3 regions of the Streptomyces sp. NPDC002669 genome follow, and region 1 is predicted to be linked to each of the others. Evidence: riboswitches for the same ligand, from Rfam matches in the RefSeq annotation. Region 1 holds a riboswitch; each other region holds the start of a gene.

What was found. A riboswitch is a leader RNA that binds a small molecule or an ion and turns the genes downstream of it on or off. The one in region 1 is predicted to bind S-adenosylmethionine.
Region 2: another riboswitch for S-adenosylmethionine. It lies ahead of thrC (threonine synthase); the one in region 1 lies ahead of ACFYW1_RS23440 (hypothetical protein).
Region 3: another riboswitch for S-adenosylmethionine. It lies ahead of ACFYW1_RS06585 (aminotransferase class V-fold PLP-dependent enzyme); the one in region 1 lies ahead of ACFYW1_RS23440 (hypothetical protein).

The regions. Positions count from the first base shown of each region.
Region 1 covers NZ_JBIAQQ010000016.1:101,201-111,346, forward strand. Annotated here, with positions in the region: gene ACFYW1_RS23415 (hypothetical protein) at 1-1,232, opposite strand, end outside; gene ACFYW1_RS23420 (SAM-dependent methyltransferase) at 1,531-2,355, shown strand; gene ACFYW1_RS23425 (SAM-dependent methyltransferase) at 2,530-3,381, shown strand; gene ACFYW1_RS23430 (cytochrome P450) at 3,661-4,974, shown strand; gene ACFYW1_RS23435 (cytochrome P450) at 4,971-6,230, shown strand; SAM riboswitch class IV at 6,340-6,449, shown strand; gene ACFYW1_RS23440 (hypothetical protein) at 6,498-6,905, shown strand; gene ACFYW1_RS23445 (DUF4232 domain-containing protein) at 6,940-7,476, opposite strand; gene ACFYW1_RS23450 (cytochrome P450) at 7,711-9,078, opposite strand; gene ACFYW1_RS23455 (hypothetical protein) at 9,353-10,146, opposite strand, start outside.
Region 2 covers NZ_JBIAQQ010000011.1:146,131-156,276, reverse strand. Annotated here, with positions in the region: gene groL (chaperonin GroEL) at 1-286, opposite strand, end outside; gene ACFYW1_RS18835 (cold-shock protein) at 623-829, opposite strand; gene ACFYW1_RS18830 (ubiquitin-like small modifier protein 1) at 1,275-1,553, opposite strand; gene thrC (threonine synthase) at 1,585-2,877, opposite strand; SAM riboswitch class I at 2,896-3,023, opposite strand; gene ACFYW1_RS18820 (glucosyl-3-phosphoglycerate synthase) at 3,178-4,140, shown strand; gene ACFYW1_RS18815 (trehalose-6-phosphate synthase) at 4,195-5,598, shown strand; gene otsB (trehalose-phosphatase) at 5,642-6,532, opposite strand; gene ACFYW1_RS18805 (DUF3263 domain-containing protein) at 6,782-7,039, opposite strand; gene ACFYW1_RS18800 (extracellular solute-binding protein) at 7,120-8,409, opposite strand; gene ACFYW1_RS18795 (SIS domain-containing protein) at 8,688-9,596, shown strand; gene ACFYW1_RS18790 (ROK family protein) at 9,805-10,146, shown strand, end outside.
Region 3 covers NZ_JBIAQQ010000003.1:386,043-396,188, forward strand. Annotated here, with positions in the region: gene ACFYW1_RS06575 (rhomboid family intramembrane serine protease) at 86-838, shown strand; gene ACFYW1_RS06580 (Lrp/AsnC family transcriptional regulator) at 835-1,116, shown strand; gene ACFYW1_RS06585 (aminotransferase class V-fold PLP-dependent enzyme) at 1,198-2,574, opposite strand; SAM riboswitch class IV at 2,751-2,868, opposite strand; gene trpD (anthranilate phosphoribosyltransferase) at 3,030-4,094, opposite strand; gene ACFYW1_RS06595 (cytochrome bc complex cytochrome b subunit) at 4,219-5,844, opposite strand; gene ACFYW1_RS06600 (Rieske 2Fe-2S domain-containing protein) at 5,850-6,902, opposite strand; gene ACFYW1_RS06605 (c-type cytochrome) at 6,899-7,708, opposite strand; gene ACFYW1_RS06610 (heme-copper oxidase subunit III) at 7,803-8,423, opposite strand; gene ACFYW1_RS06615 (hypothetical protein) at 8,611-9,012, shown strand; gene ACFYW1_RS06620 (Ig-like domain-containing protein) at 9,083-10,146, opposite strand, start outside.

The sequences.
Region 1 (10,146 bases):
AGCGAAGCGGGCCGGCCGGGTTCCGGCTCGCGCATCATCGAGTAGAAGAGCCGCCGCAACCGTGCCGCGGACTCGCCCGGCACGGAGGTGGTGAACTCGGCGGGGCCGGGCAACGGCCGGTGCCGACGGAGGAGTTCCGCGAGCTGCGGGGCGAGCGGCGCACCGGGGTCGAGCTTCGGGGCCTCCCGCATGAACGTGGAGATCGGCGCGTCCGGGTCCAGCGCGTCCAGCGGCGCGGACGCCAGGAGCACGGGAGTGCCGAGGGCGGCCGCGTAGTAGGTGACGGAGCCGTGGTCGCCGATCACGGCGTCTGCGGCCAGCAGGGCCTGCCGCCACCCCGTCAGCGGATCGACCAGTGTCAGCCCGGCGCGATGCGCGCGATCCAGCCAGGCGCGGATCTGGCCGGGGCCGTGCCCGTGCCAGACGTTGGGGTGCAGCACGGCCGCGAACCGGAACTCGTCCACGGGGAACTCGTCCGCGATCCGGTCCAGCAATGCGGCGACCACGTCACCGCCGCCCCCGCCCCCGTCCTCCGCGCCGTCACCGAAGAGGGAGTCGGAATTCCAGGTCGAGTTGAGCAGGACGAGCCGCTGCCCGGGCCGTACCCCCAGCGCACGGCGGAAGCGTTCGCGACGGGGCCGCGCGGCGAGCACGCGGTCGAAGCAGGGATCCCCGGCGAGCACGGCGGTCGGCGCCGCCTTGGGGCAGGCGAGGCGCAGACGCTCGTGCTGTTCGGGGTGGGAGAGGACGAGCGCGTCCGCGACGGGCCTGCCCCGGGACAGCAACCACTCCGGCGCGAGCCCGAAAACGGGCGCGGGCACCGTACCGCTTTCGCCCTCGACCCGGTGTCCGGTGTCCGGTGTCCGGTGTCCGGTGTCCGGTGCTGCCAGCCTTTTAGTGTATCCAATACCGTGCGAAAGAATGACCAACTTCCCTGAGAAAACTTCCAGTTGACCACCGAAGCTGGCCGAGATGACCAGGTCCGCATCCGTCTCGGCGGCCTGCTCCCACGGCAGTACCGGCACCCCGACCTCGGCCAGCAGCTCGGCCGTTCCGGCGGCGAACGCGGAGGAGCCCGTGCAGGTCGCCAGCAGCTGGACGCGCAGGTCGTCGTCGAACAGGGGCAGTACGTCGAGCAGCCGCGTCGCGGAGGTCACGTTGTGCACGACGACGAGGACCCGCAGACACTTCTTCCGCGTCGTCCACCGCGCCGCGTCGTCCCCCACCGGCACCCGAACCCACCCGGTCCGACCGCGCTCCATCCGTACACCCCTCGTCCCTCGCCCGCCCGGCCCGTTCCGGGGAGCCCTGTCGGCCGCCCGGCCGGTCGTGACAGTCAATCAGCACGACGGCCGGACCCACCACCACGGGTCGGGGCGGCAGGTCCGGCGGCGTGCGGGCGGGCCGGTGCGTCGTCCGCGTGCGGGGAGTCGCCGGTGTGCATCCGGTGGGGCCTGCCACGCATGACTCCCGCGACACCCAGGTAGGTTGAGGGCAGAGCTTGATCGCTTTCGCGTCCGGAGGTCCCCCATGAATGAGCGGCAGCCGTCCGTCACCCCTCCCGCCACAGCGGTCTCGGAGAGGATCGACACCACCCGGCCTCATTCCGCCCGCTTCTGGAACTACTTCGTGGGCGGCAAGGACAACTACGAGGTCGACCGCGAGATAGGCGACCAGATCAAGGAGTTCTTCCCGGGGCTCGTGGACGTGGCGGTGGCGGGGCGGCAGTTCCTGCGGCGTTCGGTGCGCCACCTGGTGGAGGACCGGGGCATCCGGCAGTTCCTGGACATCGGTACGGGGCTGCCCACCGCGGACAACACCCACCAGGTGGCCCAGGGCATCGCGCCCGAGGCGCGCATCGTGTACGTGGACAACGACCCGCTCGTGCTGACCCACGCCCGTGCGCTGCTGACCAGCTCCCCCGAAGGCGTCACCGACTACATCGACGCGGACTTCTACGACCCGGACGCCATCCTGGCCGAGGCCGGGAAGACGCTCGACTTCGACCGGCCCGTCGCCCTGATGCTGCTCGGCATCCTCGGCCACGCGGGCGACTTCGAGCAGGCCCGTGAGGTGGTCGGCCGGCTGATGGCGGGACTGCCGTCCGGCAGCCACCTGGTGGTGTACGACGGTACGCGGACCAGCGAGGGCATGATCGCCGCCGAGAAGGCGTACATGGAGAGCGGTGCCGTGCCGTACTACGTCCGCGAACCCGACGAGATCGTCGGGCTCTTCGACGGGCTGCGGATCCTCGACCCCGGATTCGTCCGGCTCAGCGAGTGGCGGCCCGACGCCGACAGCGCGACCGTCCCCGCGGACGTCGACGCCTTCGGCGGGATCGGCGTCAAGGAGTGACCGGTGCGGCACCGCCGGGGTCACCTGCCCCGGTGGTGCCGCACGGCCGTCCGGGTGACCGCTCTTCGAGGCGGCCGGCAAGGAACCGGCCGCCGACGGCACCACCAGCACCAGTATCAGCAGCAGGAGCAACGACAGGACCGGGACCGACCACAGCGACAGGGGGAACGCCGCATGACAGGGCACGAGTCCGGTGCACGACCGGCCGGCGCGCACCACATCGACACCACCAGGCCGCATTCCGCGCGGGTGTACGACTGGTTCCTCGGCGGGAAGGACAACTACCCCGTGGACGAGGAGCTCGGCAGACAGATCGCCGCACTGTCGCCGGACACGAAGCGGATCGCACGCCACAACCGCTGGTTCATGCACCGTGCGATGCGCTGGCTCGCGGGTGAGGAGGGCATCCGGCAGTTCCTGGACATCGGTTCCGGCATCCCGACCGAGCCCAACCTGCACCAGATCGTCCAGGGCGCGGCGCCCGCCGCCCGGGTCGTGTACGTGGACAACGACCCGATCGTCCTGGCCCACGCCGAAGCCCTGCTGAGCGGCACGGGCGAAGGGGCGACGGCGTATCTCGACGCCGACGCGCGGGAGCCGGACCGGATTCTGGAACTCGCCTCCGACGTACTCGACTTCGACCGTCCCGTCGCACTGTCCCTGATCGCCCTGCTGCACTTCGTCGAGGACGGCGACAACGAGGGGAACGGGACGGGCGCCGGGGCGTACGCGCTGGTGGAACGGCTCATGGAGCGGCTCCCCGCCGGGAGCTGTCTCGTCCTGTCCCAGCTCACGGGTGACTTCGACCCCGAGAGCGTGGAGAAGGGGGTGGCCTCGTACGCGGCGGGCGGCGTGACGCTCGTACCGAGGTCGCACCGGGGCGTCAGCCGGTTCTTCGACGGGCTGGACGTGGTGGAACCGGGGGTCGTCCAGGTCGTCGACTGGCACCCGGAGCTCAACGTCGGCGAACTCCCGGTGGAGACCCGGCCCGTGCCCATCTACGGTGCGGTCGCCCGCAAGCCGTAGCGGCAGCCCGTCAACGGTGGCGGTCGCCCGCGAGCAGCGGCGGCCGCCGCACGGACACGTACCGGCAGCGGGTGCGTACGAGGAGCGGGGCGTACGGGGTGCGGGCGGTGCCGGGGAACACGGGGAGAAGGCATCAAAAGCGGTCGTTGTTGATCAAATATGTGAGGGAAATGCTCTCGATTGACTCCTGAAGGCTTACCAAACTTCCCTATAGTGAAGCCGCGTTGATCAACCGATCGCCGCAACGAGCGAAGCCCTCGTCACAGGAGAACCCGTACGATGACGCCGCCCGCATCCGCCGTGCCCGACCACCCGGCCGCGACCGGCGCGACCACCGGCGGTGGCTGCCCGGTGCGCCCCGGCGGGTCCGCCGTCCCGCTCAGCGGACCCGAATTCCACACGGAACCCCACGTCGTCTACCGCGCCATGCGGAACGAGCACGGGCCCGTCGTGCCCGTGGAACTGCCCGGCGGGTTCCCGGCCTGGCTCGTCGTCGGCTACCGCGAACTCCACCAGGTCACCAGCGACGGCGAGTTGTTCCCCCGGGACGTCGGGCTGTGGAACCAGTGGGGCAACGTCCCGGACGACTGGCCGCTGTTACCCATGGTCGGCCGGCCGATGCCGTCCATCTACTTCACCGCCGGGGCCGAGCACCGGCGGCACGCCGCGATGGTGGGACACGCGCTGGAGGAGGTCGAGCACTTCGAACTCCGCCAGGACTGCGAGGAACTGGCGGACCGTCTCGTCGACGGTTTCTGCGAACGCGGCACGGCGGACCTGATCACCGATTTCGCCGTACCGCTTCCGGTCCTCGTCCTCGCCCGGCTGGTCGGCTTCCCCGACGAGGACGGGGCGCAGATCGCCGAGGTGCTCAGGGATCTGGCCGACGGCGGGCCGGGCGCGCAGGAGGCCCATCTGCGGTTCGGGGAGCACATGGGGCGGCTGCTCGCGGCCCGCCGTGCCGTGCCCGGCAGGGACGTGGCATCCCGGATGCTCGCGTACCCCGGCGAGTTCACCGACGAGGAGTACGTGCTCGACCTGATGGCCATCACGGCCGCCGGGCACCTCACCACCGCCGACTGGATCGGCAACTCGCTGCGCCTGATGCTCACCGACGACGAGTTCGCCGTGGCGCTCTCCGGCGGGCGGCACAGCGTCGCCGAGGCCATGAACGAGGTGCTCTGGGAGGAGTGCCCGACACAGATCCTCGCCGGCCGCTGGGCGGCGCGCGACACCAGGCTGGGGGAGCGGAGCATCCGGGCCGGGGACATGCTGCTCCTCGGGCTGGGCGCCGCCAACACCGACCCGCACATCCGGCAGCACCTCTCGACCGCGGGAGGGCCGTCCGGCCGCGGCGGCAACGGCGCGCACATGGCGTTCAGCCACGGCGAGTACCGCTGCCCCTTCCCCGCACAGGAGATAGCCGAGATCATCGCCCGTACCGGGATCGAGGTGCTGCTCGACCGGCTGCCCGACCTGGAACTGTCCGTTTCCGCACGGGAACTGGTCCGGCGACAGTCCGCCTTCCTGCGGGGGATGACCGCGCTGCCCGTCCGGTTCTCCCCCGTACGACCGAGAGGAGACTTCTCTTGAACTGTCCGCACGCCGCCCGGGAAGACGCTTCGAACGGCCCGGTCCTGGTCGTCGACCCGCTGGTCCAGGACCTCGACGGCGAGACGGCGCGCCTGCGCGACGCCGGTCCGCTCGCCAGGATCGAACTGCTCGGCGTACCGGCCCTGGCCGTCACCCGGCACTCCCTGGCCCGCCAACTGCTCGTGGATCCGCGGCTGGTGAAGGACATCGATGTCTGGGGGCTCTGGCAGAGCGGGGAGGTCACGCACGACTGGCCGCTGATCGGCATGATCGACGCCGGGCGCTCCATGTTCACCGTGGACGGCGCGGAACACCGGCGGCTGCGCACCAAGACCTCCCAGGCGCTCACCCCGCGCCGACTGGAGGAGATACGCCCGGAGATAGAGAAGTTCACCGAGGAACTGCTCGACTCCCTCGCCGAGCACGGCGAGCGCAGCGAGGACGGGGTGGTCGACCTCAAGTCCGTGTTCGCGCAGCCGCTGCCCATGCGGGTCGTCGGCATGCTGATGGGCGTGGACGAGGCGGAACATCCCATGCTGATGAAGCGGTACAAGGCGTTCTTCTCCATGCTCACGCCGCAGGAGGAGCGTCTGGCGCTGCTGGCCGAGCTGGACGTCTTCTACACCGCCCTCGTCCGCGAGAAGACCGCGCGGCCGACCGACGATCTCACCAGCGCGCTCATCCTTGCCGAGGAGGGCGGCGAACCGCTCACCGAGGAGGAGGTGGTGGGCAATCTCAAGGCAATGGTGGCGGCCGGTCACGAGACCACCATCGGGCTGATCCTGAACGCCGTGCGGGCCCTGCTCACCCACCCCGACCAGCTGCGCAAGGTGCTCGACGGCGAGATCCCCTGGGAGACGGTGATCGAGGAGACCCTGCGCTGGGACACCCCCACCACCCATCTGCTGATGCGGTTCGCCACCGAGGACATCCAGGTGGGCGACGAGGTGATCCCGAAGGGCGAGGGCGTGGTGATCTCCTACCGCGCCATCGGCCGCGACACCGAGCAGCACGGGGCGGACGCCGACGCGTTCGACATCACCCGGCCGACGCCGATCCGGCACATGACCTTCGGGCACGGGCCGCACATCTGCCCCGGCGCGGCGCTCTCCCGCGTCGAGGCCGGCATCGCCCTGCCCGCGCTGTTCGAGCGTTTCCCCGCACTGCGGGCGGCCGTTCCGGACGAGGAGATCAACAAGCTGCCGGTGATGACGCAGAACGACATGGCGGCCTTCCCGGTCCTGCTGCACGGCTGACGGTTGGCTGCCCGACGACCGGCGGGTGGAGTGGGAGACCGGCGCCCCCGGCCGGTACGGGCCCTGACCACCCGTCGGGCAGCGCCGTCCGTGGGATACAGTCCTCATGGGTCATGAGTTCCAGTGCGAAGCCCCGGCTGACTGGACGGCACCCCGCTCCGCTGCGGGTGCTCCGGGTGAGGACCTGCCCCGCGCGCGGTGTGCGGGGAACAGCGGACCGCCGGGGCAGAGCACCTGAGGTCCACGGTCTCGGGAAGGCGAACACCCATGCTCCCCCACCTCATCCCCGATGACGGCTGCTCCGGTCACGGACCCGGCCACCACGTCCACTGGATCCACGCCAAGAAGTGCCACCAGGAGCCCGGCCAGGCCGTGGAGCTCCTGCTCACCTCGGGCGACGTCGCCGCCGACGGCTGGATCGGGCTGCGCCCCGCCTTCGATCATGCCGGGGAACTGCCGAAGGTGTGGACGCACGCCCCGGCGGCCCTGACGGAACTGCTCGCCGAGCACCGCGGCCGGGTGTTCTGGCTGCCGCGGTGGCACGCCCTGAAGCTGGTGGACTCCGCGGGCCGTGCCACGGCGCTGGTCAACGTGGGGTTCCAGGGCGGCCCGTTGTGCGCGACCAAGGCCCCCGACCCGCGGCGGACCGTCGGCGGCACGGCCCACGGCCTGTAGTCGCGGTTCGTACCGCCGCGTCCGTGGCCGTCCGTCAGCCCACCGCATCCGCCAGGGCGCGGTCCGCGGCGGCGCTCGACTCCTGCCACAGGGTGGTGATCGGCTCCCACACGGGGATGCCCAGGGGCATGCCGACGGGGGCCCCGCTGAAGGTGACGCCCAGGTGGGAGGGGTCGGCCGCCACGGAGAGACTGCCGACGACGTGGCCCTCGGAGGCCGCCGGGTCCGCGGTGCGGACGGCGGCGTGGGCCCGCTCGCCCGCGGAGAGCGTGTAGGGGCCGCTCTCGGCGGGCGGCACGGGCTGGGCGGAGCCGTCCAGCCCTCTGAAGGTGATCGTCGGGATCCGGTCCACCACACAGGCCCGGTTGCCGTGGTTGGTGACGTCGACACGGACGACGTTCCGCTGTCCGCCGGGCGAGGCGTGCACGGTGAGGGCCTTCTCCTGACATGTCGCGAGACGGCTCGCCGTTCCGGCGGACGCGGTGCCGGCCGTCACCGACATCGCGGTGCCGGTCAGCGCCAGGGCTGCCGCGACGGAGAGGGTGGAGGCGAGGGCGGAGCGGAGGCGCATGGTGTTTCTCCCGTTGGATCGACAGCCTGCGGATACGGCCGAACGGCCATGTGGGCCGGGACGGCCGACATGGACAGTGTGGACCGAATGACATGATCCCCGCGACAGATCGGACATATCGGTTCGGTATATCCGATGCGGGGGTGGTGCCCGAACGATGCGTGGGCGGCGCCCGGACGACTCCGTGGGGCCTGGTCACGAGCCCCACGAGCCCCGCGGGCCGCCCTGCGCCCGTCACCGTGCCCGGAGCGTCGCCAGCACCTCCCGGTCCGGCTGCAGGGTCAGACTCGGTACGGGATCGATGGTGCCCGGGTCCACGTCCAGTTCGAAGCGGCGGGCCAGTACGGCCAGGATCAGCACCGCCTCGACCATCGCGAACCGGGTCCCCAGGCAGACCCGGGGGCCGCCGCCGAAGGGGAACCAGGCGTACTCCGCGATGTCGTCGCCCTCCTCGGGGTCCCAGCGCTCGGGGCGGAACTCCTCCGGCTCGGGGAACCACCGCGCGTCGCGGTGCGTCACCCACTGGCTGCTCCACACCCGGGTGCCCCGCGGCATCGGGACGCCGCCGATTCGCGCCCCCTCCTTGGCCACGCCGGTGACCAGCCAGATCGTCGGGTAGAGCCGCAGCGTCTCCTTGACCACGGACTGGGTGTACGTCAGCCGGGCGTAGTCGTCGAATTCCGGCTCCCGGTCGCCGAGGACCCGGTCCAGCTCCTCGGTGAGCGCGGCGCGCGCCCGCGGGTTGCGGGACAGCAGGTACCAGGCCCACACCAGCGTGGAACTGGTCGTCTCGTGCCCGCCGATGTACAGGGTGACCGTCTCGTCCCGGATCTCCTGGTCCGTGAGGTGCGCGCCCGTCTCGTCGATCGCGGTCAGCAGCCGGCTCAGCAGGTCGGGGCGCTCGTCCCCGCCGTCGCGGTGGCGGGCGACGACCCGGGCCACCTCGGCGTCGATGACCGCCGCGGCCTTCTTGATCCGGGCCCGGCCCGGTGTCGGAACCCAGTCCGGCAGCAGTGCGCCGATCCCGGCGAACTCCTTGCCGATCTCCTGCTGCGCCACGTCCATCGCCCGGCCCATGGCCTCGGTGTCGGCCGGGGTGTCCACGCCGAAGATCGTGCGGACGGCGATCCGTTGCGTCAGGGCGGCCATCTCCCGCTTGACGTCGACGCGTCGGCCGTCCGACCAGGTGTCGGCCAGCTCCACCGTGCTGCCCGCCATTGTTGCCGCGTACGACCGCACCTGCTTGGGGCGTACCGAGGGCTGTACCAGGGACCGTTTCCGCCGCCAGTCGGTGCCGCGGGCGACCACCACGCCGTTGCCCATCACGGTGCGGAAGGCGATGCCCAGCGCGGGCTGGTCGAAGGTGCGTTCCGTCTCGGTGAGCAGTTCGCCGATGCAGTCCGGATCGGCTATGTACACGCACGGGTTGGCGCCGAACCGCCAGCCGACCATGTCCCCGTGGCCGCGCAGCCGCTCGAAGAAGGCGAGGGGGTTCTTCGCGAACTGCGGCATGCTCCCGAGGAACGGCAGCCCCTTCGGGCCCGGCACGATCGTGTGGTTCCGCGGCTCGGCGTCGATGGCCGGGCCGGTCTCCGTGGACATGAAGGTCTCCGCTCCCTTGTGGCGCACCCCAGGGGTGCGCAGCGACCTGACTTCAGGGCTCCCGTACCGGTGGCACATGTCATCGGCCCTGTGCGGTACGTGAGTTGACGAGAGTAGCCGGGCCGGGGCACCCGTGGGCGGATGGGCTCGCGAACGGGGAGGGAGAAGGAGAGGAAGCGGGAGGGGGTGAGGGGACGGCGATCCGTTCCCGGTGGACGGGCCCTGCGGGGCCGGGCCCGTCCACCGGGTCGGGAACGCCGTGCGGGGGCGCGGGTCAGGCGCCCGGCGGAACCCTGGACGGGCGGCCGGCGCCACGGGTGAGGGAGTATCCGAAGACCGCCGCGAGCGACCCGAGGATGCCGCCGCCCACCGTCCACAGCCAGCGGTCGGTCCACCAGCCGGAGGACCAGCCGTCCTCGGGCCCGTTGCCGGCCGACGCCTCGTCCGACGCGCCGTCGTCACCGGCGGCCGAGTCGTCGGACGCCTGCGCGACGGAGGACACGCCGGGCACCAGCGGCTCGGAGAGCGTGCCGTCCACGTCACCGGCACCCCCCTTGTCGACCGAGGTGACCTCGACCTCGGTCCGTACCGGCAGACCCAGGTCGGACGGGGGCAGTCCGACGACCGTGAGGCGTACGTAGTAGCTGCCCGGCAGCGGGTCGTCGGCCCACGGCTCGGCCCAGGCGCGGACGGTCCGCAGGACGCAGGCCAGCTCGACCGTCGACGCGTCGGCCGCCGCCTTCCCGGTCTGGCGGCCGTACATGCACGCCTGACGGCGCCGCAGCCCGTCGTACACGTCGACCTGCCACGTCGAGGCACCGTGCCGGGTGGTGCTCTCGGGCAGGGTGATCTTCGCCTTGACGGTGGCCCGCTGGCCCGCGTCGGCGGGGAAGACCCAGTACAGGTAGTCACCCGTGGACGCCTCGGCGGTGGCGGTCCGGCCCTGCTGGATCGCCGTCGCCGTACGGAAGGTGGTGCCCGCCTCGGTGGGGCCGGCCGATTCGTCGGAGGCGCTCGGGCTCGGGCTCGCCGACGGGTCGTCGGCCAGCGCGGCACCCGCCGGGGTCA
Region 2 (10,146 bases), on a different contig from region 1:
GGGCCAGAACGGTGGCGGTGGTCGTACCGTCGCCGGCGACGTCGTCCGTCTTCTTGGCGACCTCCTTGACCAGCTCCGCACCGATCTTCTCGTACGGGTCCTCCAGCTCGATCTCCTTGGCGATGGAAACACCATCGTTGGTGATCGTGGGGGCGCCCCACTTCTTCTCAAGGACGACGTTGCGACCCTTGGGGCCAAGGGTGACCTTGACGGCGTCGGCGAGCTGGTTCATGCCGCGCTCGAGACCGCGCCGGGCCTCCTCGTCGAACGCGATGATCTTGGCCATGTGAAGTGGTCCTCCCGGACAGGGGTGGATTTCTCCGGACCGGGAGGCGCCCGCGACGGACGGCCTGCGTGACCGGTGGTTCCTTGCCCCGCCGGCCTGCGGGCCTCACCGGCCCGATCCAAGTTCTGTCACTCTCACCTGGAGAGTGCTAACGCCAATAATTAGCACTCGACCATGGAGAGTGCAAGCGCCTTCGAGGAAGGCCCGGCGGGGAACGACGGCCGGGCGACGGGGACGGGGAGGCGTTCCGGCGCGCCGGAACGCACCGAGGTCCGTACCCCTGGGGGGGTACGGACCTCGGTGCGTGAGTGGTGTCGGTGGCCGACCGCGTCGTACTCAGCCGACGGCGAGCTTGACCATGTCCGCCTGGGGCCCCTTCTGGCCCTGCGAGATCTCGAACTCAACTCGCTGACCCTCTTCGAGGGTGCGGTACCCGTCCATCTGGATCGCGCTGTAGTGGACGAAAACATCCGCACCACCGTCGACCGCGATGAAGCCGTACCCCTTCTCCGCGTTGAACCACTTGACGGTGCCCTGAGCCATGCCTAACTCCCCTATTACTGGCCCTTGCGCGGGGCCGCACTTCGCGGTCCCGGGTCAGAACCCACCCTCCGACAGGAGAGGGTGCGTGCGCCGGAACGCGTCGACCGCGGCTGAATGTATCTGCCCAACTGCCCTCTGCAACAGGTCAATCGGACGAGAATTCTCGACAGCGCCGAACGCCCGAATATGTGGAATTGGTGAGATTCCAGGGCAAGTCGGGCCAGACAAAAGTGACTTATGGCGCAAGGGGTTCGAGCACTTTGGCTGCTTCTTGTCGCGACGCGGCGCATTCTCATATGCAGGCGGTGCGGGCAGCTGGGGGGACTTCCCACACTCTACCGCGCTCAACCATGCAGAATTGCCCCCTCCGTTTCAAACCCGGAGAGGTTTGAAACCGGAGAGGGCAATTCCGTTCGGGTGATTCGGTCCGCGACCCGACGCGGTGTCAGCAGCCGCCCGCGACGGCCGGGATGATCGAGATGCCGGCGCCGTCCGGCGTGGCCGTCTCCAGACCGTTCTCGAAGCGCACGTCGTCGTCGTTGACGTAGACGTTCACGAAGCGGCGCAGCTTGCCCTGGTCGTCCAGGACGCGGGCGGCGATGCCCGGGTGGTCCTTCTCCAGGGACTCGATGACCTGGGAGAGGGTCGTGCCCTCCGCCGGGACCTCGGCCCGGCCGCCCGTGTAGGTGCGGAGAATGGTGGGGATGCGGACGTTCACGCTCATGATCGGGTGCCTTTCCTGGAGTCCGGGGTGGTCAGCTGGTGGCGAGGCCCGCGGCGCGGAACGCGTCCAGGCTGGGGCGGATCGTCGCGGTCGCCTGCGAGGTGGCGGCCACCGCGTCGAGGGTCTTGAGGCCGTCGCCCGTGTTGAGGACGACGGTGGTCAGCGTCGGGTCGATGACACCGGCCTCGATGAGCTTCTTCGTCACGCCGACCGTCACCCCGCCCGCCGTCTCCGCGAAGATCCCCTCGGTGCGGGCCAGCAGCTTGATGGCGTCGACCACCTGCTCGTCGTCCACGTCCTCCACCGCGCCGCCGGTGCGGCGGGCGATGTCCAGGACGTACGGGCCGTCGGCCGGGTTGCCGATGGCCAGGGACTTGGCGATGGTGTTCGGCTTCTGCGGCCGTACGACGTCGTGACCGGCCTTGAAGGCGGCGGAGACCGGGGAGCAGCCCTCGGCCTGGGCGCCGAAGATCTTGTACGGCTTGTCCTCGACCAGACCGAGCCCGATCAGCTCCTGGAGCCCCTTGTCGATCTTCGTGAGCTGCGATCCGGACGCGATCGGGATGACGATCTGGTCCGGCAGCCGCCAGCCGAGCTGCTCGCAGATCTCGTACGCCAGGGTCTTGGAGCCCTCGCCGTAGTACGGCCGGAGGTTGACGTTGACGAAGCCCCAGCCCTCGCCGAGCGGGTCGCCGATGAGCTCCGAGCAGAAGCGGTTGACGTCGTCGTAGTTGCCCTCGATGCCGACCAGCTCACCGCCGTACACCGCGGCCATGACGACCTTGCCCTGCTCCAGGTCGTGCGGGATGAACACGCAGGAGCGGAAGCCCGCGCGGGCGGCGGCGGCGCCGACCGCTCCGGCGAGGTTGCCGGTGGAGGAGCAGGACAGGGTGGTGAAGCCGAAGGCGCGGGCGGCCTCGACGGCGATCGCGACGACCCGGTCCTTGAAGGAGTGCGTCGGGTTGCCGGAGTCGTCCTTGACGTACAGGCCGCCGGTGACGCCCAGCTCGCGGGCGAGGTTGTCGGCCTTGACCAGCTTGGTGAAGCCGGGGTTGATGTTGGGCTTGTCCGCGACGTCCGCGGGGACCGGCAGCAGCGGCGCGTAGCGCCAGATGTTGTTCGGGCCGGCCTCGATGCGCTTCCTCAGCTCCTCGGGGGAACCGCTCGGCAGGTCGTACGCCACTTCGAGCGGTCCGAAACAGGACGCGCAGGCGAAGATGGGGCCGAGGTCGAAACGCTCTTTGCACTCGCGGCAGGAAAGCGCCGCGGCGGGGCCGAGGTCGACGGAGGATTCGGTGTTCGCTGCAACGGTCTGCACAGCCATGATGGCGGAGGCCCTTTCTCCTCATCTTCCTTGTGACGCACTTCGCCACAAGACGGAATTGGCACCTTCCCCACCGTGACCTCGCGGTCGGCAGGAGGGTTGCCGGGACTTCAACGGGCCGTTCCCTCAGTCCCTCTGGATGAGCTCTTTGGCACCGGATCTTCGATCCGGGCGTTTATTGGCAGATGGACCCCGACATGCGACGGTCATCCGCGTTGTTCAAGACTGTAACCGAAGCACCAGGCTGCCGAGACAGCAGTCCGAACCGCGAGATGGATCACACAACAGGGAGTACCGACCGTGCTGGAAGAGGTCGAACGCTGGCTGGCCGGGCGATCCTGGTCGGCCGCCGACCGTCCGTTGGAGCGTCTGCTGGCCGCCAAGGCCGGGGATCCGCGCCGCGGGAGCGTGAGCGTGGTGCTGCCCGCGCTCGACGAGGAGGCGACGGTCGGCGACATCGTCACGACGATCCGGCGCGAGCTGATGGAGAAGGTCCCCCTGGTCGACGAGCTCGTGGTGATCGACTCCGGTTCCACCGACGCCACCTCCCGGGTGGCCCGGGAGGCCGGCGCCCGGGTGGTGCACCGTGACGCGATACTCCCCCGGATACCGGCCGTGCCCGGCAAGGGCGAGGTGCTGTGGCGGTCCCTCCTGGTCACCGGTGGCGACATCGTCTGCTTCGTCGACGCCGACCTGAAGGACTTCTCGGCGGACTTCGTCTCCGGCATCGTCGGCCCGCTGCTGACCGACCCGGACGTGCAGTTCGTGAAGGCGATGTACGACCGCCCCTTCGGGGACGACACCGGCGGGACGGCGGCCCAGGGGGGCCGGGTGACCGAGCTGGTGGCCCGCCCGCTGCTCAATCTGCACTGGCCGCAGCTGGCCGGTTTCGTCCAGCCGCTGGGCGGCGAGTACGCCGTGCGCCGCTCCCTGCTCGAACAGCTGCCGTTCCCCGTCGGCTACGGAGTGGAACTGGGACTGCTGGTCGATGCCCTGCACACGGTGGGACTGGACGCGCTGGCCCAGGTGGACGTGGGGGTGCGCAGGCACCGGCACCAGGACGGGCAGGCGCTGGGCCGGATGGCGGCGACGATCTACCGGACCGCGCAACTGCGGCTGTCCCGCGGCCACTTGGTGCGCCCCGAGCTCACCCAGTTCGAGCGCGGCGCGGACGGCTTCGTGCCGCGCACCCACGCCGTGGACACCGAGGAGCGGCCCCCGATGCGCGAGATCGAGGAGTACGTTTCGCGCCGCGCGGCCTGAACCGGCCCGACTTCGCACGTTTGGGCGGTTCGTGATCGGGCTAGATTCCGCAACATGGCCTCCGACCACGAAGCCCAGCCCCCTGCCCGGCCCTCCGCCCAGGTCCTCGTCGCGTCCAACCGCGGCCCGGTGTCGTACGCCCTGGGCGAGGACGGGGCGCTCGACGCGAGACGGGGCGGCGGGGGCCTGGTCTCCGGGCTGAGCGCCGTCGAGGACAAGCTGTGGGTGTGCGCCGCGCTCGGCGACGGGGACCGCGAGGCGGTCCGGCGCGGGGTCGGCGAGCCGGGCGTGCGGATGCTCGACATCGACGCGGACGTCCACGCGGACGCGTACAACGGCGTCGCGAACTCGGTGCTCTGGTTCGTCCACCACATGCTGTACCAGACCCCGCTGGAGCCGGTCTTCGACGCGGAGTTCCGGCGGCAGTGGGCCTCGTTCGAGACCTACAACCGGGCCTTCGCCGAGGCGCTCGCCGAGGAGGCCGGGCGGGGCGCGGCGGTGCTGGTGCAGGACTACCACCTGGCGCTGGTGCCCGGCATGCTCCGCGCGCTCCGCCCCGACCTGCGGATCGGGCACTTCTCGCACACCCCGTGGGCGCCCGTCGACTACTTCCGGCTGCTGCCCGACGACATCGCCGAGCAGTTGCTGCGCGGCATCCTGGGCGCGGACCGGGCGGCCTTCCTGACCCGGCGCTGGGCCGACGCGTTCGCCGACTGCTGCACCCGGATCGTGGGCGGCACCGGCCGGACCGAGATCGGGGTGCACGGCCTCGGCGCGGACGCGGACTTCCTGCGCCGCCGCGCGCACGAGGCGGACGTGGACGAGCGGATGGCGGCACTGCGCGAGCAGACGGGCCCCGGCCGGAGGACGATCGTACGGGTGGACCGGACGGAGCTCTCCAAGAACATCGTGCGCGGCCTGCTCGCCTACCGGGCACTCCTCGACGACCGCCCCGAGTGGCGGGAGCGGGTGGTCCACGTGGCGTTCGCGTACCCCTCCCGGCAGGACCTCGCGGTGTACCGGGACTACACGGACGAGGTACGGCGGGTCGCCGAGGAGATCAACGCCGTGTACGGCACGGCGGGCTGGACGCCGGTGGTGCTGCACGTCAAGGACGACTTCGCCCGCTCGCTCGCCGCGTACCGGCTGGCCGACGTGGCGCTCGTCAACCCGATCCGCGACGGCATGAACCTGGTCGCCAAGGAGATCCCGGTGGTCTCCGACCACGGCTGCGCGCTGGTGCTGTCGCGGGAGGCGGGGGCGTACGAGGAGCTGGGCGGCGACGCGGTGGTGGTGAACCCGTACGACGTCTCCGCGACGGCGGCGGCGCTGCACGAGGCGCTGACGATGGCGGAGGACGAGCGGGCCGCGCGCACGGAGCGGCTGGCCGCGGCGGCGGTCGCGCTGCCGCCGCAGCAGTGGTTCCTGGAGCAGCTGGACGCGTTGCGGCAGGGCTGAGGCCCCGCCGCAACGCGGTGCCGTTCGTGGGGTCCCGGCCGGTTCAGACGTGTGCGGCCAGGGCCGCCAGGAAGCCGACGACCGCGGCCGGGCCGGCCAGGCGCAGGTCGGCCAGGGCCGCCAGTTCCGGCACCTCCGCGCCGCCGCTGCACACCAGCAGTCCCGGGACGCCGTCGGGGCCCGCGGTACGGAGCTTCTCCACCGCGGCGTACGCCGCGAGGTCGCCGAGGTCGTCGCCCGCGTACAGGACGGACCCGGCGTCCGTCTCCCGTACGTACCGGGCGAGCGCGACGCCCTTGTCCACGCCCGGCGGGCGCAGCTCCAGGACGAGCTTGCCGGGCTCCACGACGAGTCCGTGCCGGGCGGCCAGCTCGCCCAGGGGGGCGCGCAGGGCCTCGAACGCGGCCTGCGGGTCGGAGGCGCGGCGGGTGTGGACGGCGATCGCCCGCCCCTTCTCCTCGGTCCAGGTGCCGTGCCAGGAGCCGGCCCGGTCCAGCACGCCGGGGAGTTCGGCGCGGGCCGCGGCGAGGCCGGGGTGCGGGGGCGGGGCGTGGACGGTGCCGGTGACGGCGTCCCAGCGTTCGGCGCCGTAGTGGCCGAGGACGACGAGGTGGTCGAGGCCCGGGACCCCGGCGAAGCCGCCGTGCCGGACCGCGACCCCGGCCGGGCGGCCGGTGATCACGGCGACGGAGGCCACCTTCGGGGCGAGCGCGGCCAGTGCGGGGACGGCGCCGGGGTGGGCGCGGGCCTGTTCCGGGTCGGGGACGATGTCGGCGAGGGTGCCGTCGAAGTCGAGCGCGACAACGGCGCGCTCGGGGCGCGCGAGAATCGCGGCGAGAGCCTCCCGGCCCGGTGCGGTGGTGGGGGTCGGGAGCTCGGACGGGATCTCGCTCGGCGCGGACGCGGGTGCGCGTTCTTCCGGGTTGCTGCCCATGGGCCGAGCTTATAAGAGGGCCCGGTAGTAGGTGGCGCGGATGAAGGAGCGGGGCTGGGGTGCGTGCATCGCAAGGCGGAGGATTGAAGCAGATGGGGTCTCCCCTGCTCAAGCGAAGCCGAGAGCTCGGGGAAGGAGCCATGGTGATCGACGACAACGCCGCGGGACCTACTGCCGGGCCCTCCGAGCCGGGGCCCGGGGCCGAACCCGTTGCGGCGTTCCGGGGGCGCCGCCCTCCGGGGGCGTGCCTCAGCGGCGGTCCCGTCGCGCGTCGCGCACCCGGCGCAGGCGGTTGACCGTCACCGGGTCCTCCGCCAGGGCGCGGCGGTCGTCGAGGAGCGCGTTCAGCAGCTGGTAGTAGCGCGTGGGCGAGATGCCGAGCTGCTCGCGGATGGCCCGCTCCTTCGCGCCGGGGCCCGCCCACGACTGCCGTTCGACGGCGAGCACGGCGCGGTCCCTGTCGGAGAGTCCGTCCGGGTCGTCGGGGCCGTGCGTGGGGGCGGTCATATCAGCCAACATAACGCCCGTCCGGCGGACCGCCACCTGCCGAGGGCGGGGCCCCGGGGCCCCGCCCGCCGGGTGACGCCCTACTTCCCGTGCTCCGCCTCGGCCGCGTCGCGCGCGATCCGCCCCAGCGTGCTCCCGGGGCTGCCGCCCGGTTCGACCGCCCCGCCGATGTTCTCCTTGATCGACTCGCTGGTCCGGGCCCAGGAGGTCTTGCCGTACGGGTAGAACTCCGATTCCGGCAGCGCGGCCAGGAACTTCCACAGCGGCTTGTACGCGGGGTCGGACTCCATGGCCGCCGAGGCGCTGTCGGTGGTCGGGAGCAGGTCGTAGGCGTCGGCGAAGTCGATGACGTTCTTGTCGGTGAACAGGTAGTCGAAGAACTTGCCCAGTTCCGCGCGGTGGCCGTTCTGCTTGAAGCCCATGATCCAGTCGGCCACGCCCAGCGAGCCCTTGGCGGGGCCGTCGGCGCCGGGCATCGGCACCATGCCGACGGACACGCCCTTGCGCTCGGCCTCCTGCATCAGCGTCGGGTGACCGTTCAGCATGCCGACCTCGCCGTCGGTGAACGCGGCGAACGCCTTCGCCCGGTCGAGTTTCCCGGGAGCGACGGGGCCGACGAGTCCCCGGCCGACCAGATTCGTTTTCAGCCATTCGAGAGTCTCGGCGTTCTCGGCCGAGTCGATGTCGTACGAGCCGCTGTCGTCGAGGTAGCCGCCCTTCCCGCCGAGCAGCCACATCATGGTCTCGGCCTGGGCCTCCTCCTGGCCGAGCGGCAGGGCGAACGGGTAGGCCACCCCGCGCTGCCCGAGCAGCGTCGCGTCGGTGCGGATGTCGTCCCAGGTCCGCGGGGCGTCGAGGCCCGCCTGCGCGAAGAGCTTCTTGTTGTAGAAGAGCAGCCGGGTGCTGGCGACGAACGGCAGTCCGTACTGGGTGCGGTCCACGCTGCCCGCCTCGGCCAGCCGCGGCAGGAAGTTGGCCTGGGCCCGGATGGAGAGCATCTCGTCGGCCCGGTAGAGCTTGCCGGCCCTGGCGTAGTCGGCGTACGAGGCGATCTGGGCGATGTCGGGGGCCTGCCCCTTCTTCACCAGTTCGGCGACCTCGCGGTCGATGCCCTTCCAGGGGCGGACGCTGACGTCGACCCTGATGCCGGGGTGGGTCTCCTCGAAGCCCTTCACGATCCTGTTCCAGTACTTCTCGGAACTGTTGGCGGGGCCGGTGCCGTAGTCGGCCGCGACGAGCCTGAGGGTGACGTCCCCCGAGCCGCTGCCGCCGCCCCCGCCCCCGCAGCCCGCCAGTGTCGTCATGCCCAGCGCGGTCACGACCGCGGTCAGTATCCGGTAGCGCAACCGCACAGCCCAGACCGTCCTCATCCATAAGCATCGTCCGCGTCGGCCACGCCGCCGGGGGTCCCTGAATGAGCTGCGATCCTGCCCCAGGAGTTCGCCGAAGGTCTACACCAAAGTCGGTATCGCTTTCGCAACGTACGGGACAGGTGTGCCGGGCGCCCCGCCGGGGCATTGCTCTCGAACTGGGCCTACTGCTAAGTAGGTTCGGGTGCGGACCCCTTCTCCCGGTACGGGCACGGGCTCGCACCCGTACTCCCGCCCCGCCCGCACCGTCCCGCCCCCGCCGCAAGGAGCCGTTCCGCATGTCGCGTACCGCAGCAGAAATCGCCACCCAGCCCGACTGCTGGCGGCGCGCCGCGAAGGCGGGGGCGGTGTTCGACGGGCTGCCGAGGCCGGGCGAGCGCGTCGCGGTCACCGGCTGCGGCACCTCCTGGTTCATGGCCATCGCCTACGCGGCACTGCGCGAGGCGGCCGGGCAGGGCGAGACGGACGCGTACCCCTCCTCGGAGTTCCCGGTCGGGCGGCCGTACGACCGGGTGGTGGCGATCACCCGCTCCGGCACGACGACCGAGGTGCTGGAACTGCTGGGCGAACTGCGCGGCAGGGTCGCCACGGTCGCGCTGACCGCCGATCCGGGCACCCCGGTCATGGACGCCGCCGACGCGGTGGCCGTACTGGACTGGGCGGACGAGGATTCAGTGGTCCAGACCCGGTTCGCCACCACCGCGCTGGCCTTTCTGCGGGCCGGCCTGGAGGCGTCGGGTCCGCTTCCGGCCGGGGTGAAGACGGTGGCCGACGCCGCGGTGGACGCGGAACTGGCGGTGACCGAGCCGCTGGACGAGGCGGTGGTCTCGGCCGAGCAGTGGACGTTCCTGGGGCGCGGCTGGACGTACGGGCTGGCGCAGGAGGCCGGGCTGAAGATGCGCGAGGCGGCCGGCGTCTGGACGGAGTCGTACCCGGCGATGGAGTACCGCCACGGCCCGATCTCGATCACCGGGCCGCACCGGGTGGCCTGGGTGTTCGGCCGGCTGCCGGAGGGGCTCGCCGGTGACGTGGCCCGGGTGGGCGGCACGCTGGTCGCGCACCCCTCGGCCGATCCGATGGCGGACCTGATCCGGGCGCAGCGGCTGGCGGTGGAGCTGGCGGAGTCGAAGGGGTACGACCCGGACCGCCCGCGCAACCTCACGCGCAGCGTGATCCTTTCGCCCTGACCCGTCCCGGGGCGCCCGGACCGTACCGGGACGTACTCACACGTACCGACGCGTACTGGAGCGTACCGACGTGCACCGGGGCGTCCCGACACGTCCTGAAGCGGCGCCCCAAGAGGTCGCAATGGTGTGGTCGTGATTTTGTATGGACGCGCAACAAACCGGGATAGTGGACTAGACCTTTTTGATTCCTCGGGCGAGACTGTTTCCCGTGAAACACGTCATCGCCCTCGATGTGGGCGGCACCGGAATGAAGGCCGCACTGGTCGGGGCCGACGGCACCCTGCTGCACGAGGCGCGGCGGGCGACGGACCGGAAGCGCGGCGCCGAGGCCGTCGTGGAATCGATCCTCTCCTTCGCCGCGGACCTGCGGGCGTACGGCGAGGAGCACTTCGGCGAGAGCGCCGTCGCGGCCGGGGTCGCCGTGCCCGGCATCGTCGACGCCGACAACGGGATCGCGGTCTACGCCGCGAACCTGGGCTGGCGCGACGTGCCCATGCGGCAGTTGCTCGGCCGGCGGCTCGGCGGTCTGCCCGTCGCGCTCGGCCACGAC
Region 3 (10,146 bases), on a different contig from region 1:
TGCCGCAACCCTACGGCCTCGCCGCGTCCGCCCGACACGGCGAGGCGGTCTGTCCCGTTCCCTCCGCTTGCGTCATGCTCTGTTCATGATCGATCGGCGCACTGTGACCGACAGGCCGGCCGGCGGATACCTGCGGACGGTCGCCCTGGGCGGATCGCCGATGACCCACGCCCTGATCGCGGCGTGCTCGCTGGTCTTCGTGATCAGTCCGCTGTCCGGCCTCAACCCGGTGCCGGGCGGCGCCGCCGCCCGGCTGGCCGCCCAGGCCGGCTACTTCGAGCGCTGGGGCGTGATCCCGAACGAGCTGTGGGACGGCCCGGTGCGGGTCCTGCTCACCCCGCTCACCGCCCTCTTCGTGCACGGCAGCTGGGTGCACCTGCTCGGCAACATGCTCTTCCTGTACGTGTTCGGGGCGATGACCGAGGAGCGCATGGGCCGTATCGGGTTCACCTTCTTCTACGTCATCTGCGGCTACCTCGCCCTGGTCGCCTACGCGGCCGCGCACGCCACCTCCGACCAGACGCTCGTCGGCGCCTCGGGGGCGATCTCGGCGGTGCTCGGGGCGTTCCTGTACCTGTTCCCCAGGGCCCGGGTGACCAGCCTGTTCCCGTTCCTCTTCTTCCTGCCGCTGCGCTTCCCCGCCTGGATCGTGCTGGTGTTCTGGTTCGTCCTGCAGTGGCTCGCGGTCCAGGGCGCGGGCAGCGGGGGGCCGGGGGTCGCCTATCTGGCCCACGTGGTGGGCTTTGCCCTCGGCTTCCTCTACGCCTGGGGGCGTTACCGGCGTACGGATAGAGTGAAGGCACCAGCCGCGGCCACCGAGGGAGAAAGTCAGCCGTGATCACCGCGATCGTGCTCATCAAAACCAGCGTGGACCGGATTCCCGAGATCGCCGAGTCCATCGCCGCGCTGGACAGCGTCAGCGAAGTCTTCTCGGTCACCGGTACGTACGACCTGATCGCCATGGTCCGAGTGGCCAGGCACGACGATCTGGCGGACATCATCCCGGGCCGGATCAGCAAGATTCCCGGCGTCGAGGCCACCGACACCCACGTGGCGTTCCGCACCTACTCGCAGCACGACCTGGAGGCGGCCTTCGCCATCGGGCTCGACGCGTAACCACCACGGATTCACCCGCGTGACACTTCGGCGGGGTACGGGCGGAAGCCGCCCGTACCCCGCCGAAGTGCCGTGTGCCGGTCAGTGCTGCGCGGCGCCCCGGTCCGGGACGCAACGGCCGTCCTCGGTGCGGTACTTCCACTGGGCGCCCTCGCTCACCAGCTCCTGGACCGCGCGGACGAAGCGCTCGATGTGCTCGTCCGGCGTACCGGCGCCGAAGCTCACCCGGATCGCGTTGAGGGACCGCTCGCCCGGCTCGGCCTCGGGCGCACCGCACTCGCCGACCTCCTGCGGGTCGCCGCCCAGCAGGGTGCGGACCAGGGGGTGGGCGCAGAACAGTCCGTCGCGGACGCCGATGCCGTACTCGGCGGAGAGCGCGGCGGCGAAGTGCGAGCTGTTCCAGCCCTCCACCACGAAGGAGATGACGCCGACCCTCGGGGCGTCGTCGCCGAACAGCGAGAGCACCTTGACCTGGGGAATTGCGGCGAGACCGGCCCGGACACCGGCCACGAGGCGCTGCTCGCGGGCGACCAGCGCGTCGAAGCCCGCCTCCTTCAGCGCCTTGCAGGCCGAGGCGATGGAGTACGCGCCGATGACGTTGGGGGAACCGGCCTCGTGCCGGGCGGCCGTGGTGTGCCACTCGACGTCCACCCCGCCGTCGGGGCGGCGGGCGACCTTGCGCGAGGCGCCGCCGCCGGCCAGGTAGGGCTCGGCCTCCCGCAGCCAGTCGGCCCGGCCGGCGAGCACGCCGGAGCCGAAGGGCGCGTACAGCTTGTGCCCGGAGAAGGCGACCCAGTCGACGTCCAGCTCGGCGATGTCGACGGGGTGGTGCGGGGCGAGCTGCGCGGCGTCCAGCACGATCCGGGCGCCGTGCGCGTGCGCGGCGGCCGCCAGCTCCCCGACCGGCCACAGCTCGCCGGTGACGTTGGAGGCGCCGGTGACGCAGACCAGCGCGGGGCCGTAGGGGTCGCGCGCGGCCAGGGCCCGCTCCAGCGTCTCGACGGCCTGGGCCGGGGTGCGCGGGGCGTTCAGGTAGGTCACCCGCGCGTCGCGCCACGGCAGCAGCGAGGCGTGGTGCTCGGTCTCGAAGACGAAGACCTGGCAGTCGGCGGGGAGCGCCGCGGCCAGCAGGTTCAGCGAGTCGGTGGTCGAGCGGGTGAAGACCACCTGGTCGTCCGCGCGGCAGCCGAGGAACTCCGCGACGGTGGCGCGGCTGTTCTCGAAGAGGTCCGTGGAGAGCTGGGAGAGATAGCCGGCGCCGCGGTGGACGCTGCCGTAGTACGGGGCGTACGCGGCGACGTCGTCCCAGACCCGGCGCAGGGCGGGCGCGCTGGCGGCGTAGTCGAGGGCGGCGTACGCGACTTCACCGCCCGTGACCAGCGGAACCGTCACGTCCTCCCCCAGAACGGGCAGCGGGGAACAAACCGACTCGTCGATGGCAGCGGTGGGTACAGACATGGCGAACTCCCGTAAGAGGCAGGCGAAGAACGCGCACCGGCGGACACGCGACAGTGCGGCGGAAGGAGAAAAAAGGGTGTGCGGAAGAGGGCCGGGCGGCCCTATCGCATTCGCGTGCTCACAAGAGGCTCCCTAGGGACCAGGACCCCGGGGGTTGGCATTCACAGATGCCGAGGGGCCCGCGCTTGCCGTGGACCTCGCTGCCCACGGCCTGGTCTTCACCCGGGGCACCCCGCCACGGACGGAGGGTTGCCGGACAGCGGGCCGGGGCCGTAGTCGCTGTCACTCATGACCTGCCCAGCATCTTGCCATACGCGCGGACGTGCGCAAGGCGCGGTCCAGGATCCGGACCGCGCCTTGCGTCATCTCTCCGCCCGTTCGAGAGCCCGTCGGGGCCTGCCGGGACCTGTCGGGGCCCGTCGGGCGGTCATCGGGTGACACCGCCCGACGGGCTCTCAGGCGTTGCTGGCCGCCACCCAGCGCTCCAGCGTCCGCGCCGCCGCGCCCGAGTCGATGGACTCGGCCGCCTTCGCCATCCCGGCGGCGAGCTGCTCGTTCAGCGTGCCGTCCGTCGGGTCCAGCGCCGTCAGGGCCGCCGCCGAGTTGAGCAGCACGGCATCGCGCACCGGCCCCTGCTCCCCCGCCAGCAGCCGGCGGGCCACATCGGCGTTGTACGAGGCGTCCGCGCCGCGCAGCGCCTCCACGGGCACCAGCTCCAGACCGACGTCGCGCGGGTCGAACGTCTCCTCGCGGACAGCTCCGTCGCGCACCACCCAGACCCGTGAGGTCGCGGTCGTCGTCAGCTCGTCCAGGCCGTCGTCGCCGCGGAAGACCAGCGCGGAGTTGCCGCGTTCGGCGAGCACCCCGGCGACGATGGGCGCCATCTTCGGGTCGGCCACGCCGACGGCCTGGGAACGCACCCGGGCCGGGTTGGTGAGCGGGCCGAGGATGTTGAACGTGGTCGGCGTGCCGAGCTCCTTGCGGGCCCTGGCGACGTACCGCAGGGCGGGGTGGAACTTCACCGCGAAGCAGAAGGTGATGCCCGCCTCCTCGGCGACCTCGACGACCCGCTCCGCGGAGAGGTCCAGGTTGACGCCGAGCTTCTCCAGCACGTCGGAGGAGCCGCTCGCCGAGGACGAGGCCCGGTTGCCGTGCTTGACGATCTTGGCGCCGGTGCCGGCGATGACGATCGCCGACATGGTGGAGATGTTGACCGTCTTGGCGAGGTCGCCGCCGGTGCCGACGATGTCGACCGTGCGGCCGGGCACCTCGATGGTGCGGGCGTGCTCGTACATCGCCCGCACCAGGCCGGTCACCTCGTCGATGGTCTCGCCCTTGGCCCGCAGCGCCACCGCGAACCCGGCGATCTGCACATCGGTCGCCTCGCCGCTCATGATGCGGTCCATGGCCCAGGCGGTGGCGTCCGCGGTGAGGTTCTCGCCGCGCAGCAGGGCGTTCAGCACGCCGGGCCAGGAACGGTCCGCCACGCTGTCGCCGCCGATCGGGGTCACAACGTTCATGGTCCGCTCCCGGGGTCCACAGTCGGTAAAAGAATCGTCTCCACCCTATCGACCGGAAGAGGACGGCGAAGAGCCCCGTCCAACGCGTGGACGGGGCTCCTGCCGTGGCGATCAGTTCAGGCGATCAGTGGTGACCGTGGCCGCTGGTGATCTCCTTGTACTCCTCGACGGTGGGCTTGGCGATCTGGTTGTTCTCGCCGTAGTAGCCCTTGCTGAGTCGGGCGCGCAGCTTCTCCAGCGGCGACACCTTGCGCTCGACACCGTTCTCGTCGACCGTCGGGCCGATCTCGACCGGCTTGTACTGCTCGTGCGCGGTGAGCGTGTGCAGCTGCTCGGGGCCGAGCGGCTCGTGGATCTCGACGAACTCACCGTGCGGCAGGCGCTTGATGATGCCGGACTCGCGTCCGTGCAGCACCTTCTCCTTGTCGCGGCGCTGGAGGCCGAGGCAGATCCGCCGGGTGACGATGAACGCGATGATCGGGCCCGCGAAGATGAAGATCCGGACGAACCACGAGATGGCGTTGATCGACAGGTGGAAGTGCGTGGCCCACAGGTCGTTGCCACCGCCGATGAAGACGACGACGTACTCGGTGATCCAGGCGACGCCGAAGGCCGTCCGGGTCGGGGCGTTGCGCGGGCGGTCCAGGATGTGATGCTCGCGCTTGTCCCCGGTGATCCAGGACTCGATGAACGGGTAGACCGCGAGAACCGCGAGCACCAGTCCGAAGGCCATCAGCGGGATGAACACGCCCAGGACGAGCGTGTGGCCCCAGAGGTTGATCTCCCAGCCCGGCATCACTCGGATCAGACCCTCGGCGAAGCCCATGTACCAGTCGGGCTGGGCGCCGGTGGACACCTGGTCCGGACGGTACGGGCCGATGTTCCAGATCGGGTTGATCGTGGCGATCGCCGCGATGACGGCGATGATGCCGAAGACCAGGAAGAAGAAGCCACCGGCCTTCGCCATGTACACCGGCAGCAGCGGCATGCCGACGACGTTCTGGTTGGTGCGGCCGGGACCCGCGAACTGCGTGTGCTTGTGGTAGAAGACCAGGATCAGGTGCGCCACCAGCAGGCCGAGCATGATGCCCGGCAGCAGCAGGATGTGGATCGAGTAGAACCGGGCCACCATGTCGTGGCCGGGGAACTCCCCGCCGAACAGGAACATCGAGATGTACGTGCCGACGATCGGCATCGACAGGATCGCGCCCTGGGTGAAGCGGACACCCGTACCGGACAGCAGGTCGTCCGGGAGCGAGTAGCCGGTGAAGCCGGTGAACATGCCCAGCACGAACAGCAGGAAGCCGAACAGCCAGTTGATCTCACGCGGCTTGCGGAACGCACCCGTGAAGAAGACGCGCATCATGTGCACGAACATGCCGGCCAGGAAGATCAGCGCGGCCCAGTGGTGGATCTGGCGAACCAGCAGACCACCGCGGACGTCGAAGCTGATGTCCAGCGTCGAGGCGTAGGCCTCGGACATCCGGATGCCCTGCATCGGCTCGTACGAGCCGTGGTACACGATCTCGTTCATGCTCGGGTGGAAGAACAGCGTCAGGTACACACCCGTGAGGATGATGATGATGAAGCTGTAGAGGGCGATCTCCCCGAGCATGAAGGACCAGTGGTCCGGGAAGATCTTGCGCATGTTGGCCTTGGCCAGGGAGTAGATCCCCAGTCGGCCGTCCGCCCAGTCGGCCACCCGCTCGCCGGCGGGCGCCTTGCGCTTCGTATCGGTCACAGTAGTCATCCGTGTCATCCCCGCTCGAAGAAGGCAGGACCGACGGGCTCTTCGAAGTCACCGAGCGCTTCGAGGTTGCCCTCGCTGTTCACGCCGATCCGCAGCTGCGGGAGGGCGTGACCGGCCGGACCGAAGATGACGCGGGCGCCGTCGGAGAGGTCGAAGGTGGACTGGTGGCACGGGCAGAGCACGTGGTGGGTCTGCTGCTCGTACAGGCTGATCGGGCAGCCGACGTGGGTGCAGATCTTGGAGAAGGCCACGATTCCCTCGTGGGACCACTCCAGCTCGCGCTTGTCCTTGATGTTCTCCGGCTGGATCCGGACGATCATCAGCGCGGCCTTGGCGATCTGGTTGTTGAAGTCCTCCGCGTCCTCCTCCAGGCCCTCGGGCATGGCGAAGGTCAGCGAACCCACGATCACGTCCTCGGGACGCAGCGGCTCCATCGTGTTCATGTTGATGAGCTGCTTGCCCTTGCTCCACATGGTCTCGCGGAGCTTCTTCTCGGGCAGCGGGCCGAGGTCGCGCAGCAGCACCACACCGGAGAGCGGCACCAGGGCCAGCGCGCCGAACATGGTGTTGCGGATCAGCTTGCGACGGCCGATCGCGGACTCCCGGGCACCGTCCGCGAAGTCGGCGAGGACCTTCGCCTTGACCTCGGGCGCGGCCTCGATGGGGTGCCGGTCGTCGGCGACCTCCACGTCGGACATCAGCGTGCGCGCCCAGTGGACGGCACCGGCGCCGATCGTGAAGAGGGCCACGCCCAGGGTCAGACCCAGGGAGAAGTTGAGCGCGCTCACATGGCCGAAGGGCCAGATGTACACGATCTTGTCGACCGGGAAGATGACGTACGAGGCGATGAAGCCGACCGTCGCCAGCATGGACAGCGTGAACAGCAGCGCGACGGTGCGCTCGGAGCGCTTCGCGGCCCGTTCGTCGATGTCCTGGATGCGCGGCTTGTGGGCCGGCAGCCCCGGGTCCGCGAACGGGTCGTCCGCGACCTTCACCGCGCCGTGCGCGGGGTCCTGCTCAGCGGGCAGGTTCTCGTCTGGAATCTCTTGGCTACTCATGACTTCTTGGCCTTAGCGGTGTGGGCCGCGACCCAGACGGCAACTGCGATCAGTGCGCCGAGACCGAAGATCCAGGCGAACAGGCCCTCGCTGACCGGCCCCAGGCCGCCCAGCTTGAGACCGCCCGGGCTCTCCGACTGGTCACTGTTCACGGTCTGGACGTACGCGATGATGTCCCGCTTCTGCTGCTCGGGCATCGTGGTGTCCGGGAAGGACGGCATGTTCTGCGGGCCGGTCTGCATGGCCTCGTAGATGTGCTTCGGGTCCACGCCCTCCAGGCTGGGCGCGTACTTGCCGTTCGTCAGCGCGCCGCCCTCACCGGTGAAGTTGTGGCACTGCGCGCAGTTGGTGCGGAACAGCTCGCCACCCTTGGCGATGTCCGCGCCCGCAGGGTTGACCTGCTTCTTGGTCGGAGTGATCGGGCCGGCGCCGAGCGACGCGACGTAGGCCGCGAGCTGGTCGATCTGCGCCTGGGTGTAGATGACCTTCTTCTTCGGTACCTGGGCGCCGGGCTGCTGCGCCGGCATACGGCCCGTACCGACCTGGAAGTCCACGGCGGCGGAGCCCACGCCGACCAGGCTCGGCCCGTCGGTGGTGCCCTGACCGCCGGTTCCGTGGCAGCTGGCGCAACCGACGGAGTACAGCTTCTTGCCCTCTTCGATGGCGAGGGACTGGGCGGTTTCGTCGGCCTGCGCCTTACTCGCGGGCGCAAACGCGGCGTACAGCCCCCCAGTGGCCGCCAGCGCGAGGAGTAGTACGACGACCGCCGCCAACGGATGGCGTCGTCGTGCGGAGAGCTTTTTCACGGATTACCCCGGTGTCAGGATCTTCTGCGTCGATGCTGGATGTGGTTCGGGTGCGAGCCCGATTACTTGATCATGCGGGTCGGGCCGGGCCCGATTACTTGATCATGTAGATCGTGGCGAAGAGGCCGATCCACACGACGTCGACGAAGTGCCAGTAGTAGGACACGACGATGGCCGAGGTGGCCTGTTCGTGGGTGAACCTCTTGGCCGCGTACGTCCGGCCCAGGACGAGCAGGAAGGCGATGAGTCCGCCTGTCACGTGCAGCCCGTGGAAACCGGTGGTCAGGTAGAACACCGAACCGTACGGGTCGGAGGAGAGCGAGAGGCCCGCCTCCTTGACCAGCTCGGTGTACTCGAGGACCTGGCCTCCGATGAAGATCGCACCCATCACGAAGGTGATGATGAACCAGGTGCGGAGTTTCTTCACATCGCCCCGCTCCGCGGCGAAGACGCCGAGCTGGCAGGTGAGTGAGGAGAGCACCAGGATCGTGGTGTTTGTCGCCGAGAACGGGAAGTTCAGGTGCTCGGCCATCTCCTTCCAGTGATCCGGTCCCATCACCGATCGCAGGGTGAAGTACATCGCGAAGAGGGCCGCGAAGAACATCAGCTCGGAACTCAGCCAAATGATGGTTCCGACGCTGGTGAGGTTCGGTCGATTGACCGACGGGTGCGCGTGCCCGGTTTCTACTGTCGTTGCTGTCGCCACGACCGACATTATGTCGGTCGCTTATCCAGCCCTCACCCCGGGGGGTGCCGTTCGGTGTGTCAGCGGGGTGTGTCCGCCCCGAACGGCCCATGGAACAGCTGTCCTGACCGGTGCTGACAGGCCGTCGGGCGGAGTACGATCCGCGCATCGGTTCATGCCCGTAAAGCCCCGAAGACACAGATGTCACGGAGGAACTATGCAGCCGACCGCCACGGTCCTGGTCTACAGCGACGACGCCAACACCCGTGAGCAGGTGAGGCTGGCAGCCGGGCGCAGGCCCGCGGCCGACGTGCCACCGGTGGAGTTCCTGGAGTGCGCCACGCTGCCCGCGGTCCTGGAGGCGCTGGAGCACGGGGGCGTCGACGTCTGCGTGCTGGACGGCGAGACGGCGCCCGCGGGCGGCATGGGGGTCTGCCGGCAGATCAAGGACGAGATCTTCCGCTGCCCGCCCGTGCTGCTGCTGATGGGGCGCCCGCAGGACGCCTGGCTGGCCACCTGGAGCCGCGCGGACGCCGCGGTGACCCTGCCGGTCGAACCGGTGGAGTTCGCGGACGCCCTGGCCGCCCTGCTGCGCAGCAGGCTCTCCGTGGGGGCCTGAGTCCTGCCACGGGCCCCCACGCGGGCTCCTGCGCGGTTCTGCCGAGGGGCAGCGCACTCCCCGGATCCGGTCAGACCTCGGGGCGCAGTCGCGCCGCCTGGATCGTGTCCGAACGGTCCGGGGCGGTGTTCTTCTGCAGTGCGCTGCCCTTCAGCCATGTGGCCCACGGGAGGTTCCAGTCCCCGTAGCCGTTGCCGAACGGCGCCATCGTCTCGCCCTGGCTGCCGACGACCTCGACGATGTCGCCCTCGCGCACGGTGTTGAAGAACCACTCGGCCTGGTTGGTGCTCATGCCCGTGCAGCCGTGGCTGACGTTCTCGTACCCCTGCGAGCCGGTGGACCAGGGGGCCGCGTGCACGTACTCGCCGCTCCAGGTGACCCGGGTGGCGTAATAGACCTGCAGGTCGTACGAGTCGGAGGAACCCTCCGCGATGCCGATCGTCTCCCCGCGCATACGTACGCGGTATTCCTTGCCCAGCACGACCTTGACGCCGTTTCGGGTGGCGAAGCCGGGCTTCCCGGTGGTCACCGGAATGGTGTTGATCACTTTCCCGTTGCGCTTGACCGTCATCGAGTGCGTCGAGGCGTCCGTGACGGCCTCGATGCGGTCGCCCGTGGTGAGCTTCAGCGCCTTGGAGGGGGCGCCGTGGAGGGTGTCGGTGACCCTGATGCCGGCCAGGCCGCTGGTGACCTCGATGGTGGCCCTGGCGGGCCAGTACTCCTTGGGGCGGTAGTGCAGGGTCTTGTCGTCGACCCAGTACCAGGAACCGGTCACCGCGGGCGTCGAGCGGACCCGCAGGGCGCGCTCCACGGTGGCCCTGGAGGCCCGGTCCCGGACCGGGGCGCTGAGTTCCGCGGTGATGGGCTGCCCGACGCCGTAGGTGCCCGCCCGGGGGCCGAAGGCGACCTTCAGGAACTTCTTGGCCGTGGTCGTCCCGAAGGAGAGCGTGCGGCTGCCCGGGGCGCCGTCGTCGTCCTCCACGCCGACCCGGACCGTGTAGTGGGCGCCGGCGGCCAGCGGGGCCGTGGAGTGCCAGCGCTTCCCGTCCGCGTCGAGTTCGCCCGCCAGATGGCGTCCGGTCGCGTCCACCGCCGTCACGTCCGTGATCCGGCCGTCGTCGTCGGCGGTGACTT